DNA from 4 places in the Abyssisolibacter fermentans genome. Region 4 is predicted to be linked to each of the others. Evidence: riboswitches for the same ligand, from Rfam matches in the RefSeq annotation. Region 4 holds a riboswitch; each other region holds the start of a gene.
What was found. Region 4 has a riboswitch for cobalamin ahead of AYC61_RS14765 (ABC transporter substrate-binding protein). Riboswitches for the same ligand answer to the same signal wherever they lie in the genome.

Region 1: another riboswitch for cobalamin. It lies ahead of AYC61_RS20890 (helical backbone metal receptor); the one in region 4 lies ahead of AYC61_RS14765 (ABC transporter substrate-binding protein).
Region 2: another riboswitch for cobalamin. It lies ahead of AYC61_RS16885 (YitT family protein); the one in region 4 lies ahead of AYC61_RS14765 (ABC transporter substrate-binding protein).
Region 3: another riboswitch for cobalamin. It lies ahead of cobT (nicotinate-nucleotide--dimethylbenzimidazole phosphoribosyltransferase); the one in region 4 lies ahead of AYC61_RS14765 (ABC transporter substrate-binding protein).

What each region holds. Positions count from the first base shown of each region.
Region 1 is NZ_LOHE01000024.1:25,932-30,181, reverse strand. Features, by position in the region: gene AYC61_RS01335 (aminopeptidase) at 1-897, shown strand, start outside; gene AYC61_RS01330 (GNAT family N-acetyltransferase) at 960-1,511, opposite strand; cobalamin riboswitch at 1,689-1,870, shown strand; gene AYC61_RS20890 (helical backbone metal receptor) at 1,970-3,226, shown strand; gene AYC61_RS01325 (FecCD family ABC transporter permease) at 3,239-4,250, shown strand, end outside.
Region 2 is NZ_LOHE01000085.1:35,655-39,904, reverse strand. Features, by position in the region: gene AYC61_RS16895 (efflux RND transporter periplasmic adaptor subunit) at 1-768, shown strand, start outside; gene AYC61_RS16890 (TolC family protein) at 818-2,308, shown strand; cobalamin riboswitch at 2,474-2,674, shown strand; gene AYC61_RS16885 (YitT family protein) at 2,860-3,729, shown strand; gene AYC61_RS16880 (hypothetical protein) at 3,783-4,223, opposite strand.
Region 3 is NZ_LOHE01000068.1:109,045-113,294, forward strand. Features, by position in the region: gene AYC61_RS12455 (thioredoxin family protein) at 1-234, shown strand, start outside; gene AYC61_RS12460 (serine hydroxymethyltransferase) at 340-1,569, shown strand; cobalamin riboswitch at 1,653-1,828, shown strand; gene cobT (nicotinate-nucleotide--dimethylbenzimidazole phosphoribosyltransferase) at 1,928-2,977, shown strand; gene AYC61_RS12470 (hypothetical protein) at 3,285-4,148, shown strand; gene AYC61_RS22065 (nicotinate-nucleotide--dimethylbenzimidazole phosphoribosyltransferase) at 4,199-4,250, shown strand, end outside.
Region 4 is NZ_LOHE01000076.1:18,059-22,308, forward strand. Features, by position in the region: gene AYC61_RS14760 (FecCD family ABC transporter permease) at 1-904, opposite strand, end outside; gene AYC61_RS14765 (ABC transporter substrate-binding protein) at 1,086-2,069, opposite strand; cobalamin riboswitch at 2,179-2,362, opposite strand; gene AYC61_RS14770 (PTS sugar transporter subunit IIA) at 2,438-2,917, opposite strand; gene AYC61_RS14775 (PHP domain-containing protein) at 3,023-3,865, opposite strand; gene AYC61_RS14780 (PTS transporter subunit EIIC) at 3,891-4,250, opposite strand, start outside.

The sequences.
Region 1 (4,250 bases), on a different contig from region 4:
GAGCAGCTAAAGCTATTTTGTGATATTGAACTAAAAAGAACAAAATCAATGGATGTACAAATTAATATAGGTGGAACTGATAATATAAATGAATTATCAGATGTAGCTCCAGAAAAATTCAGGCTATTATCAAAATATTATGAACCAATTATGGACTATGTTCTTAGTAATGTTAGATGGGTATATTTGAGATATCCAAATGCGAGTATGGCACAAGCGGCAAATACAAGCTTAGAAAGCTTTGAAGACTTTTATTTTAAGGTTTGTAATCTAGATTATAGCAAAATGTCAAAAGCAATGGATAATTTAGTAGAACTAATGACTAAAACAGATAGAGTTCATATAAAAGGAAATGGAACAGATTTAACTTTTTCTATAAAGGGTATTCCGGTAATTAAGTGCTGTGGAGATGAAAACATCCCTGATGGTGAAGTTTTCACAGCACCTGTTAAGGACTCTATAAATGGCATACTTTCTTACAATTGTCCTGCTGTATATGAAGGTTTTACTTATGAAAATATATGTTTAGAATTTAAAGATGGAAAAATTGTTAAGGCTACAGCTAATGATACTGAGAGGATTAACAAAGTGTTTGATACTGATGAAGGAGCAAGATATGTAGGAGAGTTTGCAATAGGGGTTAATCCATATGTAATAAAACCTATGAAGGATGCATTATTTGATGAAAAAATCATGGGAAGCTTTCACTTTACACCAGGAAGAGCTTATGAAGAGGCACCTAATGGTAATAGTTCAGTTATACATTGGGATTTAGTATGTATTCAAACACCTGAATATGGTGGAGGAGAAATATATTTTGATGATGTACTAATAAGAAAAGATGGTATGTTTGTATTGCCTGAACTTGAATGCTTAAATCCTGAGAATTTAAAATAATATTATTAGTGATGTTGTCTCAAAATGGACAAGTTTAGTACTGCCATTTTGAGACTTTTGTATTAATCTGCTTTTTTTATAGAGTACATTAGCTCACCATCATAAGAGCTACCTTCTGCTTCTTCATCCTTTATTTCGTATTCATAGTACATACCTATCTTCTTTAGTACCTTGCTAGATGCTTTATTATCTTTATTGACAGTAGCAACTATTTTATTAATATTCATGTTATTAAAACCATATACAATAATAGCTTTTCCTATTTCAGTTGCATATCCTTTTCTATAGTGTTCTTCAAATAGTCCATAGAACAATTCGTTTTCAGTAGTATCATAAGTAAGTGGGAATAATCCAACAAAACCTATACATTCGTTGTTGTCTTTTGAAACTACTAATAAGAGAAATCCTTGAAATTTGTTTATTGTACTTTCTTTATATCGATTTAATATTCTTTTCAATAACTTTTCACACTCTTTGAACGTTCTTTCTTTAGCAAAGGGAACATTTCTCATTATAGCTTCATCATTTACTATTCTATGTAAATTATAAATATCAGCATTGGCAAAATTTCTAATAAATAAACGTTCTGTTTCTATATTAATATGTTCATACATATTAATTTCACCCCTTAATATTTTGTACTATATAGATGTGTAATTGTGGTTTTCTGCACTTAATTATAACATAACTTATTATACTATAATATATAAATAATATAATAAAGATTTATATTTGTTATGTATAGGTTAATGTTGACAAGTATAATCAAGTTGACTATACTATAAATATAATCAAATAGAAATCTTTAAGGTGCTTAAAAAGTTAAAAGGGAAAAAGGTTAAAAGCCTTTGCAGCCCCCGCTACTGTATGTAGGGATGAGATTCTAATAGCCACTGCTCTTCAATTTTGAGTGGGAAGGTAGAATCAAAGATGAACTACAAGCCAGGAAACCTGCCTTTAAGAAAAAAGACTTATGCTTCGGAGGGAAGTGTGTGGTTTAAAAACACATATTCCAAATGTGTTATTTTTTTTTGAAAAACCTCCAAGGCAAAATATGAAAGGAGTAATATATATGAAAAAATTATTAAAATTATTTATTATTTGTTTAGTAGTTGTGTTTGCTTCAAGTAGTTTATATGTACAAGAAGGATTAGCTACTAGTCAAAGCGACTTTAATCGTCGTGCAGTGGATTTTAAAGTGATTAATGGCAGATCATTTATATCAACAGATGAGATATATGAATTTGGTGTTAGTGTAAAAAATGAATATAGTAGTACTATAGTGTCTAATGAAGATGTTACAATGACTTTTTATTTAGATTCAAACAAAGTAAAGGTTAATAATATTGATTTAACGGTTGATTGTAAAACCTTCAAGGAAGATAACAAAATATATTTACCATATAGATTCTTATTAGAAACATTAAATTATAGCATAATTTGGGATAGTGGAGCTGGAATAGTTAAGTATGAAAAAATATCAGACGATACATATAAATATCCTATTACAATAAAAAATGGTGATAATGAAATGGTAATTGAAAAAGAGCCTTCTAAAATAATATCATTAGCACCTGGAGTAACTGAAAAATTATTTGAAATAGGTGCAGGAGACAAGGTAGTAGGTAGGACACAATATTGTGATTATCCTAAAGAGGTAGAAAATATAAAAAATGTTGGAACACTTTATGAACCAAATATTGAGGTAATAGTCGATATACAACCAGAAATAGCTATTGCTGAAACACATTTTAAACAAGAGATATTAGATAAATTAAATGAAGCGGGAATAATATCTATTTCTTCAGCTACACCAAACAAGGTTGAAGGAATATATGCCCAAATAATACAGTTAGGTAAAATAGTTAATAGAAATTATGAAGCTAGAGCATTAGTATCAAGTATGAAATCAAAAGTTCAAAAGGTTAAATACGTTCTAAACAATCAAAGCAATCTAAATAAGCCAAGTATATATTACGTAGTAGGTACTGGACAATATGGTGAATATACAGCTGGTAGTGATACATTTATTGCAGATATTATCAGAACAGTTGGAGCTACTAATATTGCTGCTGATGTAACTGGTTGGAAATATAGTGTAGAAAAAGTTATAGATAAAGATCCGGATATAATAGTTGGTAATGAAACTAATGTAGATGCTATGATAAATAACAATAATTACAGCATATTAACTGCTGTTAATCAAAAATCATATTATAAAGTTGACAATAATATATTTGACAGATCATCACCAAGATCTATCAACGAAGGTTTAAAAATATTATTCAACATAGTTCACAGTGATTTAACAAAAAAATTAGGTTTCTAAAGCGGTGATTTAATGTCATACTTAAAAAACAAAAAGAAATATCATATAGCAATTTTAATACTATTTTTATTTCTTATATTGTTCATGTTTTGTGCTGTTGCATTAGGTACAGTACATATAGATGTCACGGATGTTATAAAAATAACTCTAAATAAGATTAAATTTCTAGATATTGATATTTCAAATATAAAAAAATCGAATATATTCATAGTTTTAAATGTAAGACTTCCAAGAATAATAATATCGGCTTTGTGTGGAGGAATATTAGCATTAGTTGGAGTAGCTTATCAAGCTATATTCAAAAATCCAATGGCAGAACCTTATATTATGGGATCGTCATCTGGTGCTGCCTTTGGAGCAACGCTAGGTATAGTTTTAGGTATAAACAAAAACATTATGGGTCTTGGTATTATTTCTCTTTTAGCATTTGCAGGTGCGTTAATAACGACTATATTAGTATATAGTCTGGCGAAAAAAGGAAATAGAATATCCACAACATCAATATTATTATCAGGAATAGTCATGAGTTCACTATTATCTTCTATAGTGTCATTAATTATGATATTTAATCATGAAGAATTAGGTAAAATAATTGGATGGACTATGGGGAGCTTTAATGGAGCAAGTTGGACACAAATAGTAGTAGTGGTAATACCGGCTATAATAGGTTCATTTGTACTTATTTCATTGGCTAAAGAATTAAATGCATTATCAGTTGGTGAAGAAAGTGCTCAGTGCCTAGGAGTAAATGTAGAAACTGTAAAAAAAATTGTTCTTGTAGTTGCATCCTTGTTAGCAGCTTGTGCAGTTTCTGTAAGTGGAATAATCGGATTTGTTGGATTGATAGTACCTCATCTATTGAGACTTATATTCGGTTCTGATCATAGAGTGTTGATGCCGATATCTTTTGTAGGTGGTGCAATGTTCTTGCTAATCTGTGATACTTTAGCAAGAAACATATTAAGAGGCGTAGAAATACCAGTAGGAATAATAACTTCAATATTTGGAGGACCATTTTTCCTTT
Region 2 (4,250 bases), on a different contig from region 4:
TTAGATGCTTCAAAGTCACAATATACTAAGGCTCTAGACGCTTATAACTTTGCTAATGATACATATGAGAGAATTAAAAACATGTATGAAAAAAATGCAATTTCAAAACAAAAATATGAAGAAGCCAAGCTACAACTTGATATAAGACAATCAGAATTAAACCAAGCAAATGAACTAAAAAATCAAGCAAAAGTTGATTTTGACTATAAAGAAAGTTTACTACAGGATGCAACCTTAAAGGCTGATTCAAATGGCTATATTGTTGATACTCTTTTTAAAGAAGGTGAAATGGTAAGTGCAGGTTATCCTGTTGTTGTAGTTAGAAATGATAATAAAATAGTCAACGTTGGGCTGACACAAGAAGATATCGTAAAAACTAAACTTGGTGATACAGCGCAAATAAAAGCTAATAATACAGTAGTCGAAGGAACAATAACTAATATTAGTGAACTTCCTGATACTGATACTAGAACTTATAATGTTGAACTAGCATTAAATGAAAATAATTTTAAAATTGGATTCATAGTTAATGTAGACATACAAATTGGTGAAGAAAATGGTATTTGGATACCTATTAAAAGCATAAAATCAAATAGTCAAGACTATGTATATGTTGTCAATAATGATATTGCAAATGAAAAAATAATACAAATTGAATCTATTCATGAAACCTCCGCTAAGGTTACAGGTCTTAACGATAATGATAAACTTGTAATTCAAGGTATTAGTATGTTAGTTAATGGAGATAAAGTTAGAATTGAAGACTAGAGGTATAAGGATATGAACAGATTAAATTTATTTTAAAGGAGTATAAGATATGAAAAAGAAAATTTGTTCAATATTAGCAGTAGTTTTATTCTTTACATCTCTCCTTTTATCATACGCTGAAGGAGAAACTATAGTGGCAAAAAACTATGATAATTATACACTTGATGAGTGTATAAACGTTGCAATGGAAAATAACTTAACTATAAAACAAATAAGGCAAGAACTAAAAATAAGTGAATTTAACAAAAAACGAACTAACAAAAACACTAAAAAGATTTTGGATAATGATGATACCTTGAGTGATAAGTGGAACAGCTACTATAAAGGTAAAAAGGAAGCTGAAGGAATAAAAAAGAATCTGGATGGTCTTAATCAAGCTTTGCAAAGCTCAGATGATCCTACTAAAACATTAGAAGATATAAAAAATACTATTGACGAAGATACCTATAGACTACTTAAAAGTAAAGGTAACGATAAAACTGCTATAAACCAAGCCATTGAAGGAATGAAAAAAGAAATAGACAATCAAAGCCAACAAGCATTAGATCGATTACAAGCTGGAAAGCAAGAACTTGATGATGCAAACAAAGAAGCCAACAGCGTTCTATCAATGAACCTAGGAATAACCACGAATGTAAAACTAGGCATCAAATCAACTACTGAGTTAATGGATGTCATTGCAGATATTACCTATGACATAACTAAAGCAGGATATGAAATCAGTAAAAAACAAATAGCAATGCTTGTTGAAAAAAACTATTATGAAGTTTTAAAAATGAAAAAAATAGCTAACGTAAAACAAAAATCCTTAGATAGAGCAAACGGTCAATTTGAAATTATAAAAAATGCTTATGATGAAGGTTTAAGGGCTAAAGATGATTTATTACTAGCAAAATCACAAGTAGAACTTATGAAAGCAGATTTAGAAAAAGCTATATCGGATGAAAAAAATGCTAAAATTGATTTAAAAAACACCTTAAATATCCCATTAGATGCCAACATAACTATAGCCGAAGTAAATTTGTCCGCTGAAAATATACCTTCTTTAGAAGATGGAATTAAGCAGGGATTAGAAAAAAGACTTGAAATTCAACAGGCAATGGGACAATATATAATTGACAGCCTGAATCATGAATTAACTGCTAGAACATATCCTGATATAACAAATCAATACAAAGAAGCTTTATATAAAAAAGAATATTCAAATATAAACCTTGAAATTCAGAAAAAAGAGGTAGAAGCTGATATAAGAAAGTCTTATGAAACAATGGTAGCGACAGGCAAAATGTATGAACATGTGAGAAATAGCGTTGAGCAAATGCAGGCAAATCTACAAATAGCAACTTATAGATATAATGAAGGTATAGGCTATGGTAGTTCAAGCCTTAAATCAATAAATTCCGAGGAATTAGGAGGCACTATAATGGAAGTCCTATCAGCCAGCGAGAAATTAGCTGAAGTTGAAGAAAAAGTTGTTGAAATAGAACATGCTAAAAATCTCAGCATAACTAAATACCTTAATTCCATTGGACAATATTAGTAAAAATAGATTAAATATAACTCAAAACCTCTTGCAAATATATCATAATCCTTGCAAGGGGTTTTTATTTTAAAAGGAATAAAAGATATTCTGATTAATTTCTTGACGTTATATTTCTTTTAATATATACTTTGAGAGAACGATTTCTTAATTAGTAATTCTTACAATTTCATAGGTATTATTGGTGTAAAAATAAAATTATATAATTTTATTATTTACTTAATAGGGAAGTTTGGTTTAATTCCAACACGGTCCCGCCACTGTAATGGATAGTGTCTTGTTGCAACCACTGTACTAAAATGTATGGGAAGGTATAAGATACGTTGATTCCTAAGTCAGGAGACCTGCCAATAATAAGGGCACTAATTATTACTCACGAGGATGAGCAAGTGTTAAATTTCAGTAGAATAGTTTTTCAACTTTGTTTTAGTCACCCCTTTTCTAAATGAAAGGTTTATAGTTGTGAGTAAACTAGCCATTTTTGTGCTAGTTTTTTGTGTTCTGTATATTTCCAGTAGATCTAATAGTAGATGTTCAAAAAATAATAAGTGATGGTGAAAAAGATGGAGAAAAAAGTTTATAAATTTTTATTAATTAATTTAGGAATAACAATAATGGCAGTAGGACTATACTATTTCTTGATACCTGCAAATTTAGCTGTTGGTGGAATAACAGGACTTGCAATGGTTATAAATCATTTATTTCCATATATTCATATTGACATTATTATGTTTATCTCAAATATTATACTATTCACACTTGCGTTTTTAATTATTGGTAAAGATTTTGGTGGTTACACTATTTATTGTAGTTTTTTACTAACGGGTATGATATCATTTTTAGGAAAAATATCACCTCTTACAAAACCACTTGTAGATGATATCTTACTGAATCTAATTTTTGGTATATTAATTCAAGGCATTGGAATGGGGATTGTGTTTTTTCAAAATGCATCTACTGGTGGTACAGATATTGTTGCAAAGATTATAAATAAATTTACAAATATTGAAATTGGCAAGGCGTTGTTACTATCTGATTTCTTAATAACTCTTTCAGCAGGCTTAGTTTTTGGTATAAAATTAGGATTATACGCTTTATTAGGCATTATAACTAATGCTCTATTAATAGATAAGTTTATTGCCCAATTAAAAGCAAAAATAAATGTTGTTGTTGTAAGTAATGAAAATAGTAAAATAAATGACTTTATTATTAATGAACTTGAAAGAGGTACTACTCTTTATAAAGCGGTTGGAGGCTTTTCAAACAATAATAAAAACATCATTAATGTTGTATTAAATAGAAGAGAATACATACAATTGAAAAATTATATAAAATCAGTTGATCAACATGCTTTTGTATCTGTACATTATGTTCATGAAGTTTTAGGTGAAGGCTTTGATTTAGCGTTAAAAAATCTATAATATAAAAAATGGGCGTCTCAAAATAATCTTAGACATCCATTTTTTTATCTGCTTCACTCAAACATTTTTTCAATATATTTAGTATCAAAATCTTTATCTAATCTATAAGTTTTACTATATCGTTTTTTATTAAGTTCTTCATTAAATATGATTTGAATATACATATCACCAAGTATTTCAACTGAAATTTCAAGTTGATTGCTTTTAGAGAAAAAAATCATATATGTTTTACCACTGTACTTTAAGTAATCTTTATACCATACTCTTTTATATTTGCGAGTAAACAGAAAATTATATAACTCATCTATCTTAGCTTTATCGTTTATAGTTATTGCACTATTACAAAACGCACCATTTTTATCTAATACCATTTGATTTATTACTATTCTATCAAATTTAATATCAGACGCTTTATCAGTCATTCTCTGAGGTATTTGATAATAAGCTATTGTCATTACGATTATTAAAAATACAATTAGAAATATTTTTTTCATTGTTTCCATTCTATTATACCAAAATAT
Region 3 (4,250 bases), on a different contig from region 4:
TATAAACCTAGTTTAGAAACAATTGTTGAATTATCAAAGATAGTAGATGAACAGAAAGATTTTGACTTATATAAAGTCGATTTTATTAAAAATAAAGATTTAGTAAAGAATTTTGAAATTATTACTGTACCAACAGTTATTTTTTTCAATAATGGATGTGAGATATATCGTACTTCAGGGACTTTGAATACAAAACAACTTAGGAATATTATTAAATATGTTAAACTTTGTTAACAAAAGGCATAATTTCAATAATAATGAATCATAAAATGTTATAATTTATATTGGATGAATACTACTAAAAATAAGAACAAAACAAATGTTAAGGAGGAACTGCTTATGAATTTTAAGAGAGTAGCTAATTATGACCCAGATATTATGAATGCTTTAACTGACGAGATAAATCGTCAAAAAAATGGTTTGGAATTAATTGCGTCTGAAAATCTTGTATCAGAAACTGTTATGGAAGTTATGGGTAGTCATTTTACTAATAAGTATGCAGAAGGTTATCCAAATAAAAGGTATTATGGCGGTTGTGAATTTGTTGATAAAGTTGAAACTATTGCAATTAATAGATTAAAAGAGTTATTTGGGGCAGAACATGCTAATGTTCAACCTCATTCGGGTTCAAATGCAAATTTCGGAGTATATTTTTCAATCTTAAAGCCTGGAGATAAAGTCTTAGGTATGAATCTTAGTCATGGTGGGCATTTAACACATGGTAGTCCTGTAAATATGTCGGGTGCGTTTTTTGATTTTGTTGCTTATGGAGTAGATAAAGAGACAGAGAGATTAAATTATGATCAAATAAGAGATTTAGCAAAGAAAGAAAGACCAAAGCTTATAGTTGCTGGTACTAGTGCGTATCCAAGAATAATAGATTTCAAAAAATTTAAAGAGATAGCTGATGAAGTAGGAGCATATCTAATGGTAGATATGGCTCATATAGCAGGTTTAGTAGCTGCTGGATTACATCCAAGTCCAGTTCCATATGCTGATTTTGTTACAACTACAACTCACAAAACATTAAGAGGTCCTAGAGGTGGAGCAATATTATGTAAAGAGAAATATGCAAAACAAATTAACAAAGCAATATTCCCTGGTATTCAAGGTGGACCGTTAATGCATGTTATAGCAGCAAAAGCAATAAGCTTCAAAGAAGCTTTACAACCTGATTTTGTAGAGTATCAAAAGCAAGTTGTAAAAAATGCTGAAGTTCTAGGTAAAGAATTAATTAACAGAGGATATAAATTAGTTACTAATGGAACTGACAATCATCTAATATTAATAGACTTAAGAAATAAAAACTTAACAGGTAAAGAAGCTGAGAAGAAATTAGAAGCTGTAAAAGTTACAACAAACAAAAATACTATACCTTTTGATCCACAAAGTCCTTTTGTAACAAGTGGTCTTAGAATAGGTACTCCAGCTGTCACTACTAGAGGACTTAAAGAAGATGACATGGTAGAAGTTGCTCAAATCATAGATGACACATTAATGGATAAAAAAGATATTAAACTAATAGAAAAGCAAGTATTAGATATATGTAATAGAAATTCTATATATTAGTTGCAGTGCGGACATAATTGTTGTATACTTAAAATTAATAAAAATAAAAATTATCCCTGATTATTCGCATAACTTTGAATAATCTGGGATTAGTTATGTAGGTGCCTTAATAATAAGGAGAATAGGGAATGAAGTGAAAATCTTCAACGGTCCCACCACTGTAAGGCGGAGCAATGTAAAATATATCACTGGATATTCTGGGAAGATTTACAGAGCTGTGAAACCGAGTCAGGAGACCTGCCTATAGTAACTTTATATTTGTGAATAATGGCAAAGTTCATGGTTTATTTGATGTGTTCAAATGAGTCATGAACTTTTTTTCTCCTAAAAAACCTACATGAAAAAAGGAGGAATTATCATGAAAATATTAGAAGAAACATTAAAAAAAATCAAACCATTAGATAATAAAGCTATGGAAGAAGCAAGAATAAGAGTAGATAACTTAATAAAGCCAAAAGGAAGTATGGGAAAACTAGAAGACATTGCAATACAATTATCTGGTATAACAGGTCAATTACATCCTAAGGTTGACAATAAATCTATTATAATTATGTCAGCAGATCATGGAGTTTGTGAAGAAGGAATAGCTTCCTGTGACCAATGTGTAACAGTTATGCAAACAAATAATTTTACCAAAGGTTTAACGGGAGTAGGAGCGTTGGGTAAATATGCTGAGGCTGAATTAGTAGTTGTTGATATTGGAATTAAACAGGATATGGATAATCCAAAGGTTATTAATAGGAAAATTAGAAAGGGAACTAGTAATTTAAAAAAAGGACCTGCCATGAGCAGAGATGAAGCAATAAAATCTTTAGAAATAGGTATAGAAATGGCTATTAATGAAATTAATAAGGGAAAGAACATTCTTGGCACAGGCGAAATGGGAATAGGTAATACCACACCTAGTACTGCAATATTATGTGTTATAGGAGGATATAGTCCTGAAGAAGTTACAGGAGTTGGAGCAAATTTACCGAAAGAAAAGTTGGCTAATAAAATGGAAGTAATAAAAACTGCTATAGAGGTTAACAAGCCAGATCCTAAGGATGCAATAGATGTATTAGCAAAAGTTGGCGGTTTTGAAATAGGTGGCATGGCAGGTGTAATGCTAGCAGGAGCGGCTAATAGTATACCAGTAGTTGTAGATGGATTTATTTCAACAGCAGCAGCTATAATTGCATGTACTTTAGAGCCTAATGTAAAAGGTTACTTAATACCTTCTCATAAATCTAATGAAAAGGGTGCGAAGCTTGCATCAGAGCTTTTAGATTTCAAACCTATGTTAGATATGGATATGCGATTAGGAGAAGGAAGCGGAGCAGCACTAGCCTTTGGAATAATAGAAGCAACTACATATATGAATAAAGAAATGATTACTTTTGATGAGGCAGGCATAAATCCAGCTTAGAGTTTTATTTGTGATGAACTAGTTTTAGTGGTATTGGTTAAGTATTTATAGACTTATGATGGAGATATTAACTAAAATTCAATATAAATTTAGTAGAAATAATTAAGCCTGATTATTCAAAGTTATATGAATAATCAGGTTTTTAATTATTGCTTTACATATAAATATTATATATTACATATGGAATTGACTGTTTTAATTAATAATGTTAAAATTTAAAAAAATACATTATAATACAAGAAACTAATGTTTTTATTTGTCTAGTTACATATTGTTAATTAATGTATCAAATTAAGGAGAGAACATTATGTTACAGAAAATAGCTACAACAATTATTTTTACTATAGTTATTATCTGCTTATTATCAGGATGCCAGAATAATAACAATCAAGAAGTAATGCAGAATAATGATGATTTTAAAATAAGTAAAGAAGATTTATTAAAACAAGTTGAAAAAGAATACAGAGATTGTTTTGGTGAACAAATTGATAAAGTATTAATTTACAAATCATATAACAATCATATAGTTTTAGTTGAAATCAAACAAAAACTAGCACATAGTCTTTTTGTCCTGTGCGATTTAAAAACTGGAGAAAAATATGAATTACAAACTGGATTGGGTTATGTTGATTCATGTAAATTTGTTAATAAAAATTATATTATATTCAATATGACAGGAAAAAGTACTGAATGTGTTTACAAATCACCGCCATATCAAACTCATTGTAAAAAAATAATTAATAGTGATGGTGAATTTGAATTTGAAAGTATAAATAGACAAACATTTTTCCCTTTAAAAAAGTCTATTGGGTTTGGGGAAAGTTTAGTTAACTATGATTTAACAGAATTTAGGGTCACATTAGATGGATTACAATTAGGGTTTGTACCTGATAATGATGCTTATTGGGATCATTTACCTACTATAACGACTAGTTATGATGACAATAAAAATTTTATAATAAAAATAAATAGTACAAAGATATCAGATATAGATAACATTAAAAAGCTAATGAAACTAAATTACTGTATAAAAGATATTAAAATAATTGAAGAAGAAAAAAGCACTAAAATAGTACTTACTTTAAATAAAAGAATAAATTATTATACTGCTAGAGATAATGGTTTTGCAGAATTTCGTTTTTATGAAGATGACCGAATATGGTTGTATTAATTTTATGTACAGTAGTGTATGTTGATATATTTACGTTAGAGTAATTATAATTGATTAAAATTGAAATTTCAGGGTTTTTTATAATTGCATGTATTTTAGAGC
Region 4 (4,250 bases):
TATCACATAATATCAGCGTTGTTGCTCCTAGTATTGCAGATGCTGGTAATAAATATTTAAAATCCGAACCTATTATTAACCTAGATATGTGAGGTACTATTAATCCAACAAATCCTAATAACCCCACTACACTAACAGCGCTAGCTGCCAGCAATGATGCTAATACAATAAATATTAATCTTGTCGCTTCTACATTCAGCCCTAAACTAGTTGCAACCTCATCTCCTAGCATTAATACATTTAATTTCTTTGCTAAAATTAATGATCCTAGTATTCCAATTATTGCATATGGCCACAATGTATTAAAATGAATCCACGTCCTAGCCGACAATCCTCCAACCATAAATCCAATAACACCAACTACTCTATCTGGAAAAAAAGTCATTAACGTATTAATCCCTGCTTTTAATAAAGTAGACACCGCAACTCCTGCTAAAACTAGCCTCATAGGATTAATTCCATTTTTCCAAGCTAACATATATATTAGCAAAGTTGCTGCTAATGCTCCTATGAATGCTCCTACAGGAACTAAATAATAATATTCAGGAAAAAGAATGAAAATTACAAATGCTGCCAATCCAGCTCCTGAAGAAACTCCTATTATATTTGGTGATGCTAATGGATTTCGCATAATACCTTGTAATATTGCGCCAGATAATGATAAACATATACCTACTAAACCTGCAACTAATGTTCTAGGCACTCTTATATTCCAAATTATTTGATGATTTATTGTATCTGTTTCGATAAAAATAGCTTTTAAAACCTTTGTTACACTAATATCTAGCGAACCTTTAGCTACGCTTATTAAAAAACTAATTATCATTAAAATAAACAAAATTAACAGGATAATATACTTTTTATATAAAATTTTTTTATTAGTTAATTCTTCTGTATGTAACATGTCTTGCTCCTTATATATAACTTATCTTATAATTTTATATCTATATGCTAAATTATAAGATAACGCACAATTGGATTGATTTGCATTTTGATGTCATTTGAAAAAAGGGGGTCTCAAATGTATTTTTTGAGACATCCCCTATAAAAAAGCACGAAAATAACACTAGAAGGCTGTCCATTATTTATTTAAAAATATCCGGATACAGTATTTTAGCTAAACCCATGTAAGCTTCAGCATATCTTGCATTTGCTTTATAAAGATATAAATCTTTTGGTAATATTATATATCTTCCTTCTTTGACAGCTGTTAGTGACTTCCATGCAGGATTGGACTCTACATCTTTTATTAATTTATCTTTAATTTTTTCTACATCACCCATTGTTTGTACCAAAATATAATCTGGGTTTCTTTCTATAATTTTTTCCATACTGAATATCTCCATTTTTTCCTCTGTTAACTTCGCATCATAAGCTATATTATTCGCTTTCAAATCATCTAACATTGCTCCAACTGTCGAATTTGGCAATTTCACTTTCACACTCTTAGTTGATGCAAACATTAATAATACGCTTGGATTGCCTTCAGTTGGTATTTTTGATATTATATCATTTATCTCTTTTTCTATTTTAATTCCTTTTTCATTATATGCTTCTTCGTCATTGGTTAATGCTGTGAATATTCTCATTATATACATGTATTTATCAAATGTTTCATATTCTACCGCTAAATATGGAATTTTATTATCTTTTAATATTGGAATAATTTCTTTTTGTCCTTTCATACTAGGTGTCAATATAACTAAATCAGGCTGCATAGACAATATTTTTTCTGCATTTGGCTGTGACATTGTACCTACTATTTCAACGTCTTTTGCCTCTTCATGCACAGCACCTTTTGTTTTTATTCTGCCTATTACTTTGCCTTGAGCTTCATACCATAAATCAAGATAAGAATTATACAAACATATAACTTTTTGTGGATTTTTATCTAAGGTTATTTCATCTCCCATAGCATCTACAAATTTTACAGTATTATCATCAATTACTACACTATCAGCTAATGTTTTTACATCATTTTCAGTAGCAACTTCTTTACTACTACAACCTACAAAAAACATAGTACTTACTACAAATATCACTAGTAATGAAAATATATTTCGTTTCATTCAAACTACTCCTTTCAATATCAATAGGGCAAATAAATTAATATAAAAAAACCTCTTGCCAAAATAGGTAAGAGGTATATACACATAGTTACATAAACACTTAGGTTTCGTAAGTATTATGTATCTAGGTATCCTGACTTAGGTTCACAGCATACTGCACCTTCCCAATTTTAAAAAATCAGTGGTCTCTTACAGCTAGCTCCCCATTACAGTGGCGACCCCGTGTTGGATTTGCACCAACTTCCCTATCATTTTATTCTTTTACTTTCACAATTGATTATATTAACTATCTATCAGTTTGTCAACCTTTATATTATACTATATTTATTTGTTTGCTTATATTTTAGTATAGTGTTCGTAATAGAAATTTACTTATTTATTTTCATTACCATTGTTTCACCACGAACAACAGTACCCAAAAATTTCTCCATACTTTTTACTTCTGCTCCATTTGTTATAACAATGGGAGTTACTAGTGATTTTGCATGTTTACTTAGAAAATCCATATCAAGTTCTACCAGCTTGTCCCCTGCTTTAACTTTGTCTCCTTGGTTAACTAGACGCTTAAAGCCTTCACCTTTCAATTCAACTGTATCTAATCCTAGATGTATCAATATTTCTAAGCCTTCATTCGATTTTATACCAATTGCATGGTTAGTTGGGAATACTTGTATTACTTTCCCATTGCATGGAGCTACAACTACTCCACTTGTCGGCTTTATGGCTATTCCATCACCTAACATTTTTTGTGAAAACACTTCATCTTCAACTTGTGATATATCAATAGCTTCACCATCTAAAGGTGCTACAATGTTAGCTTCTGATTTTCTTCTAAATATATTTAACATTTATGGCCTCCTATAATTTATATTAAATACAGAAAATTTTTATAAACGTAATAATTTCAAGTAAAATATGTCGTTAATATAGCTTTTCTTTTACTATTATAATACTTACTTGTTCCTCATATAAGACCTTAGATTATAATAAATCTCATCCGGCATAGTTACACCACAAATAGGGGTTTTCTTTTTATTATAATCGCCATGATAATCTGATCCACCTGTAAATAAAATATCTTTTTTTTTCACAACCTTCATTAATTCTTTTCTTACTTCGAAATCATTTGATGGGTGATAAACTTCTAGACCATCAATTAATTCACTATTTATAAGCTTATTATATAAGTCCATATTCTTTTTCTTAATTTTACCTGGATGTGCCAAAACAACAATACCATTGTTTCTTTTTATTAAATCACAAATCTGCCCAAAATCATTAAATTTATAGCTATCTTCTATATAATACGGCCCTTCTTTACCAAAATATGTTTTTATACAGCTCATTATTTCTTCTTGTTTTAAATAACCGTATCTTGCTAGTGTTTTTAACAGTTTTGCTCTATAAAGCGGTCCTCCTTGGCTTTCTTTAAAAAACTCTTCCTCTTCAATTTCAATGCCGTTTTTTTGCATTAGTTTAATCTGCTGTCTTGATTTATTATTAAGATATAATAATAAACGCTCTGAATAATCTTTTAATTCTTTAGACTCTATATCTATATTATAAGCCAATACATGAAATTTGACACCTTCTTCTATTGCTGTAAATTCAACAGCAGGTACAAATGGAATACCGTATTCTTTACTTATATTATCAACAACGCTAAGTCCTAATGTTGTATCATGATCAGTAATTGCAAGCGCAGAAAGATTCTCTTTCTGCGCTATATCAAAAATCATATTAACTTTAGAGCTTCCGTCAGAAAAAACTGAATGTATATGAAAATCAAATTTCATGACCCTACCTCCAAGTTATTTCATACTATTTAATATTAAGAACTTCATTTATTACACTGTTTTCTTCAGAATCTGAATCTTCAGCCATATCTTCCCATTTAGTGATATATGTTAAAGCGAAACCACCTGCATATGCTAACAATGTTGCTATAATATAGTTTAAGACTTGATTAGAAGGTATTAATAAAGTTAATGGTAATCCAGACAATCCAATACCTATTGAAGCTACTTTAGTTAATGAGATATAAGCACCTCCAACCATCGATCCTAAACATGCTGTTAGGAAAGGTTTACCTAATGGTAAAGTAACACCAAACATCAATGGTTCTCCTATACCTAGCATACCAACTGGTAATGAACTACCTATGATTTTTTTAAGTCTCTT